DNA from 2 places in the Lactobacillus sp. B4015 genome. Region 1 is predicted to be linked to the other one. Evidence: riboswitches for the same ligand, from Rfam matches in the RefSeq annotation. Region 1 holds a riboswitch; the other holds the start of a gene.
The links. A riboswitch is a leader RNA that binds a small molecule or an ion and turns the genes downstream of it on or off. The one in region 1 is predicted to bind FMN.
Positions count from the first base shown of each region.

Region 2: it holds a riboswitch for FMN, as region 1 does, so the genes downstream of both, J3U71_RS03995 (ECF transporter S component) here and ribD (bifunctional diaminohydroxyphosphoribosylaminopyrimidine deaminase/5-amino-6-(5-phosphoribosylamino)uracil reductase RibD) in region 1, are expected to answer to the same signal.

Region 1 is NZ_JAFNOY010000002.1:245,767-249,178, reverse strand. It holds gene ribA (GTP cyclohydrolase II) at 1-360, opposite strand, end outside; gene J3U71_RS02885 (riboflavin synthase) at 372-977, opposite strand; gene ribD (bifunctional diaminohydroxyphosphoribosylaminopyrimidine deaminase/5-amino-6-(5-phosphoribosylamino)uracil reductase RibD) at 978-2,033, opposite strand; FMN riboswitch at 2,148-2,284, opposite strand; gene J3U71_RS02875 (hypothetical protein) at 2,366-2,569, opposite strand; gene J3U71_RS02870 (hypothetical protein) at 2,765-2,896, opposite strand; gene yicI (alpha-xylosidase) at 3,181-3,412, opposite strand, start outside.
Region 2 is NZ_JAFNOY010000003.1:144,385-147,796, reverse strand. It holds partial or broken gene J3U71_RS04000 (NAD(P)H-binding protein) at 1-664, opposite strand, end outside; gene J3U71_RS03995 (ECF transporter S component) at 1,053-1,736, opposite strand; FMN riboswitch at 1,829-1,943, opposite strand; gene J3U71_RS03990 (pseudouridine synthase) at 1,970-2,689, opposite strand; gene scpB (SMC-Scp complex subunit ScpB) at 2,686-3,297, opposite strand; gene J3U71_RS03980 (segregation and condensation protein A) at 3,287-3,412, opposite strand, start outside.

The sequences.
Region 1 (3,412 bases):
CCATTGACTATCAGGATTAGCCAACTTCTTGATTGTTTTTGCCCGGTCAAAAGCAGAAATTCCAGTAGTAGTTTCTGTCGAGTCAACGCTTAAGGTAAATGCCGTGCCAAAAGTATCATTTGACCCCGTTTCAATCGGTTCAAGTTGAAGTCTATCCGCAAATGCTTTGCTCATCGGTACGCATAAAAGTCCCCGAGCTTTGCTAATCATCATATTGACTGCTTCAGGAGTTACTTTTTCGGCTAAGCCAATCATATCTCCCTCCGATTCACGCTGAGGGGAATCGGCTACGATTACTAATCCACCATTTAGCATGTGCCGTAAAATTTTCTTCATTTTTTGTTCTAATTGTTCGTCCATTTTTTGCTCCATTAAAATTCTTTTTTCCATGCCTGAATTTGCTTTACCGCATAACGTCCAATCATATCCATTTCAAGATTAACCTGATCATGAACGTGATAATGCGCCAAGGTGGTATTAGCAATGGTATAAGGAATCAGACTTACGCCAAATTCGTCATTTTGTGCCATCGTCACCGTTAAGCTGATACCATCAATTGCCACTGAGCCTTTTTCAACTAAATAAGGATCATATTTATGCGGTACCTTAAAACGTAATTCAATTGCATTTTCATTTTCACTTCTACTAATAATTTCTGCCGTAGTATCAACATGACCGGCCACAAGGTGACCATCAAGCTTGCCGTTCAAGGAAAGCGATGGTTCCAAGTTAACTAAGCTGCCGGTAGTCAGCTTACCTAAGTTAGTCCGCTTCATCGTTTCCGGCATTACATCAACCGTAAACTCATTATTTTGCCAAGAAGTCACGGTCAAACAAATTCCATTAACCGCAACACTAGCGCCAAGTGGTAGGTTTTGTTTCGCAATTTCAGCGGCCGAAATGCCTAACTTAGCGTGCTTTTCGGTAATTTCTAACCGAGTGATTTTACCAGTTGCCTGAATTATTCCTGTAAACATTTATTTCCTCCTTGCCGTAATCCGAATATCTTGTCCTAGCTCTTGGACAGCTATTAATTGGTACTCCAATTTTTGAGCTAGTGCTTCACCTACGGCTACAGGCAGAGCGATTCCACCCAATACTATTGGAGAAATATAAGCAACTATTTGATCGGCTAATCCGGCTGCTAAAAACTCAGCTAACAGATTGCTGCCACCCTCAACTAATAGCGATTGAATCTCACGTTCAGCTAAAAGTTCACCAATTTTTTGGGGTGTCCATTTGTGAGAGACAAAGCAATGCACATTGGCCTGAGCCTTGCCCTTTAACTCGGTCTGACTAAGTAGCCAAATTGGGCCAGGTAATTTAAACAGATTCTGCGTTAAATCAAGTTGATTTGCATCATGCGTTAAAATGATTCGAATGGGCGGCTGTGGTAAAGCCTTTATTCGTACCGTTAATTGCGGATTATCAATTCGCAATGTGTTCGCTCCAATTAAAATCGCCTGCTGGTGCAAGCGCAGCTTTTGCACATCGTACTGGGCTTTAGGGCCAGTCAGAAGCGTGCGCGTTTTTTCTGCACCATTAAGCTTCCCGTCAAGTGACATTGCATATTTCAAGGTTACGAGTGGCCGGTGATGCTGATAAAAGAAGTTATATGCTTCGTTTAGTTTCTTTGTCCCCCCTAGCACCTTAGTTTTAACGCCGTGCTCATTTAAATACTTAATTCCTTTACCAGCCACAATTCCGTGGAGATCAATTTGTCCGATAATCACTTCTTTAATTCCGGCCTCAGCTACTTTTTGGCAGCAAGGCGGTTGCTTACCGTAATGACTGCACGGCTCCAGCGTCACATAAAGTGTTGCACCTTGAGCTTGTTTGATATCATCTAGCTGATTAAGTGCGTTAACTTCCGCATGCTCTTGTCCAAACTGATGATGATAGCCGGAAGCTAAGACCTGGCCGTTTTTAACAATAACCGCACCAACTAAAGGATTAGTCCATGTCATTCCCAGTGCCTTAACGGCCTCTTTGCTTGCTATTTCCATATAGTCTGTATCCTGCAAAAAATTCACTTCCTAAGCACAAAAAAACCTCGTTGATTTCAGAATCAACGAGGCACTAATATTTTCTAATTAAATAAGATTTCAGCGAAGTTTAAAAACAACGCTAAGATTAAATTAGCTTAATTTGTTCTTCTCCCATCCAGACTTTAACTGTCGGTACTAGACTTGCACTAGTTCCACCGTGCGTACGCGGGTCACGGACTTCAACCTTACTGGTTGTCACCGTCGGTAGGGAATTTCGCCCTGCCCCGAAGAAACCGTATTCAATTAGTTACAGAATAATATACTAATTTGATTGCGTCAATAGACCCAGCAAAAAGAATTGAAAAAGCTAGCTACAATTATTCCCGCTTAAGTTTCCAATCTGAAGCTTTAAGAGGGAGATTATTGTTTTTACTAAAATATTTTTTAAAAGCAGTGATAAATTCTAACCTATCTTCATGCCGATAACGGTAAATGTCATTTAATGTCATACAAGCCGTCACAAGTAAATCAGTCAAAATAATTATTAATAATCCGATTAAAACGTATAACAGGTAAAGCATGATATTCCCTCCTAAAAGTTTAGCTGTATTACTTATCTAATACAGTACTATCATAATGAATAAATGTCAACGCTTTTTTAAGGCAAAATTAAACTTTTATGATTATTTGACACTTTGGTTTCGCTAAAAAAAGACTATTAACTGTCAAGCAACAATTAATAGTCTAATTTAGTCTTTAGTTCTACCGGTTAATATTTATTGTTTTTTGAATCGACGAAGAAAATTAAGTACCGTGACAATCACTTGTCCAACCGTCAGGATCAAGCCTACGGTTTCTAATACATCAATTGTGTCTTCACCATTATTCAAGTTTTTATTTTTTCTCATCTAACCACTTCCTGCAAAAACCATTTAAGTAAATATTGATTCTTCTTAAATTATACTTTTTTATTCTCAATATACATCAAGTATATACCATATTATTAAGTAAGTTTTGCTTTTAAGATTTTTAAATAAAAACTTTTGTGGTACCTTCATAGTCACCCCGTCAGTTATCATACTTAAGTTATTATTTTCATCGCATTAAATTAGTAAGGTATTAGATAAAAAGTTGGAAACCTTAATTAAACAGCATTAAATCTTTTGCGTTAAAGATCTTGGTCTTAAAATTACTATTCAATTGTTAACCTACTTTCTCCCGTTAGATTCCTGTAGGTCGCAATTTCTTTGCCAGCGCGGTAAAGCTTAACATCAAAAGACTGAATTCCACTAGAACGTATTAATAAACTTTCACTCTTTCGAATAACTGTAACTTTGCCACAATCTTTACCATAACTATCAGTGATTGAAGTTACTATTTTTCCATTTTGCGGCTCAAAAATATTAATAGTTGGGTGTTTAGTA
Region 2 (3,412 bases), on a different contig from region 1:
AGACCTGCAAAATTGAACACTTTTTGCCCAATGCTTCGCTTGTAGCTTGTCCTAGCTCTTGATAAGTAGTTGGCTTGCCCGTAAATTCGTAAACTTCACGTGGCTCTGAAGAAGTTAAAACATTAGCAGCTGCCTGTGCATATTCACTTTCTAAAGCCCAGCCGGCACAATTGTCTGCCCAGTAAACAGCTTTTTGTGCTTCTTTAGCACTTGCAAAAAATCCTGCTTCATTTTCTAAATACCAGTTGTTACGCAAAAACGAGTGCGCAATATTGGTTTTAGTAATCATGACTTCAGTTAGCTTGTGATCTTGAGCTAGCGGTGTAGGTGAACTTTGAGCATGAGCAAAACTAGTATAGGCCACAAAGCTAACAGGATTTGCCTGAATCGCGTTAACTACATTTTGGTGCTGCACTTTGCGGTCAACTTTTCCGCCAGGTTGAGAGGAAATAAATAAGACCCGATCAATTCCCTGCAATGCTTCGGTAATTGAAGTTTGCTTATCATAGTCACCAATTCTTATTTCAAAATTGGGAAAAAGCTTCTCGGCTTTCTCCCGATTTCTGGCAATGACGACAATATTTTTTGAACCAGTTAATTGACTTAAGTATTTCACAGCCAGTTGGCCAAAATTTCCGGTTGCAGCTGTAACAGCGTATTTCATTTTTAGTCTTACCTTTCAGAATTCATAATTTGTTGTTTTATTTTCGACAAGTTTAATTGCACTACATGTAAATAATAAAACAACAAGAAATACTTGGATTTTTGATTCTTTTGGGGCGGTTAACTGAATGTAAAATTTATGGTCACTGCAATTTTACTAATTTAATTGGCTATAAGGCCGCTAAATTTTAGTCACGAAAAAGCATCAAGTTACCTTGTAGCTTAATGCCTAAAAATATGATTTGCGATATTTTACCAAAAATAAAATCAATTTTTACTGGTTTTTTCAACTTTAAAATGATTGGGCAAAAAGTGGCAAATAAAAAACAGTTCTTGAACGAGAACTGTTTTCCTAATCATATTTTAAAAAATAATATCCCAAAATTAAGTTAATTCTTTAAATTAAAATGCTTTCTTACGAATGGCTTTAAGCTGCGTAAAACAACTTCAAATAGGAAATAAACCACTACCCCATTTATTGCTCCTTTTAATAAGTTAAATGGGACGATTATGCCAAAAATATACGTAGACATTGACGGAATATGGAGAAGTTGACCAAGATAAACTTTCTCCGTAAAGTTAAGCAGTCCAGTATAGCCGTGAATTGCTGGTAAATTCGTAACCGTAGTCACTGCATATATTGGCGTCAAGATTAAGGCATTTAACAAGGATAAAACAATTGTCATCGCTATTATGCCCAAAATAATTCCGATAATTGGTTTAACATAAAGTTTTTTGGCATTTTTTTCGCCAGCCGAAACATCCTTAGCAATGTAATAAAATGGCAGTGCAAATGACATAGAGGCGGCTAAAGCAGCTAATTGGCCAATGACACTTGGCAATGCAAATCCTTTATAAATCAGGTCAATTAACATTCGAACAGCGGCAATAATAAGACCAGGTACTGGACCGAATAAAAAGGTCCCAATCGTAACAATAACATCAGAAAAGTCGAATTTTAAAAAGCTAGCTACTGGGAGAGGAAAAGCCAATTCCATTAAGATAAATGAAATGGTTCCAATTAGTACATAAGCAATTATATTAGTTAGATTTGTGATATTTCTTCTTTTCACAATACTTACCTCCAAAAAGAATAGGTCTGTTGCTCCTAGCAACAGACCTAATAAAAGTAAGTATTCAAAAATAAGTCTTAACTTTTAGTTTAGCCTGTCTTCTTTCATCTAGACTTTAACTATCGGTACCATAATTGGTTCCACCACAAAAGTGGGTCGTGGACTTTCACCACCGGTCGGGATTTTCACCCTGCCATGAAGACAACAAACTGATATTTAACTACAAGTAAATACTAGTCTACCTGTTTTAATCTGTCAACTTCACTGTGGGTAAGTTCCCTGTATTTGCCAGAAACAAGATTACCCAAAGTCAAAAAGGAGTATCGTTCACGGGATAATTTCTTTACCTGATGGCCTACGGCTTTAAACATTCTTTTGACTTGATGGTAATGTCCTTCATGAATCGTTAACTGCACAATTTGGCTATTCTTCTTTTTATCGCTCCGGATAATTTTTACTTTAGCTGGTGCACTTCGATGACGATCAATTCTGACTCCATGAGATAAACGATGAATTTCCTCTGGTGTCAGTTGACCCTCAATCTTTGCTACATAGACCTTAGCAACCTTATTGCGAGGATGCATCATTAAATTAGCTAGTTCACCATCATTAGTCATTAATAACAAACCTGAAGTATCATAATCAAGCCGGCCAATTGGGTATAGCCGATAAGGTAAATCGGAAAAATAATCTACTACGGTCTTTCTTCCCTTGTCATCATTTGCTGTTGAAACGACGCCGCGTGGTTTATAAAAAAGATAAGTATGCAGACTTTCACGCTCAATTGGTTCCCCATCAACCGTAATATTGCTAAAAGTATCTACCTTGGTTCCAAGTTTGGTAATAATCTCGCCGTCAACGGTTACTCTGCCTTCTTCAATCATTTTTTCAGCCTTACGACGAGAGGCAATTCCCGCCTCTGCGATTACCTTTTGTAAACGTTGTAAACTCATTCTTTATCTCCTTTTTGTGCTTCAGCAATATTTTTATCTGCTTTTCCATTAGCTGAGAATAAGTCGATTTCACCCTCAGAGTTAATACTTTCATCTTCAAAGTCTTCTATCAGAGGTAAATCAGCTAGACTTTGATAGCCAAAATACTGTAAGAAATAATCACTGGTGACATACAAATTGGGGTGTCCTGGTGCATCCTTTTTACCATCTGCTTTAATAAGTCCACGCCAAATTAAAGTTTGGAGCGCCCCAGATGAATTCACTCCACGAATTTCATCTATTTCAATGCGCGTAATGGGCTGACGATAAGCAATAATTGATAAAATTTCTAGTGCCGATTGACTTAACGACTTTGACAAATCTTTTTGAAAAAAATTAGCCACTACTTCACTAACTTCTGGTCTAGTAGTCAATTTATAATTATGGTTGATGTGTATCACCTGGAGACCAGAATCTTGATTTTGCTTAAGCTTAGCTGCCAGATTTTGGGCTAATTCGCGCAATGCGGAATGCTCAACTTGCATTAACTCACACAAATTTTCACTTGGAATACCATTATCGCCTGCTATATATAGCAATGCCTCCAATTGTGCAATTTTACTTACCATCTTTTTCAATTCTTTCTAATTCCAGATCACCGAAAATTCGCGACTGCTTGACCTTAATTTCCTGTTTTTTACATAATTCTAATAATGCTAAAAACAAGCCAATTACATCTGATAA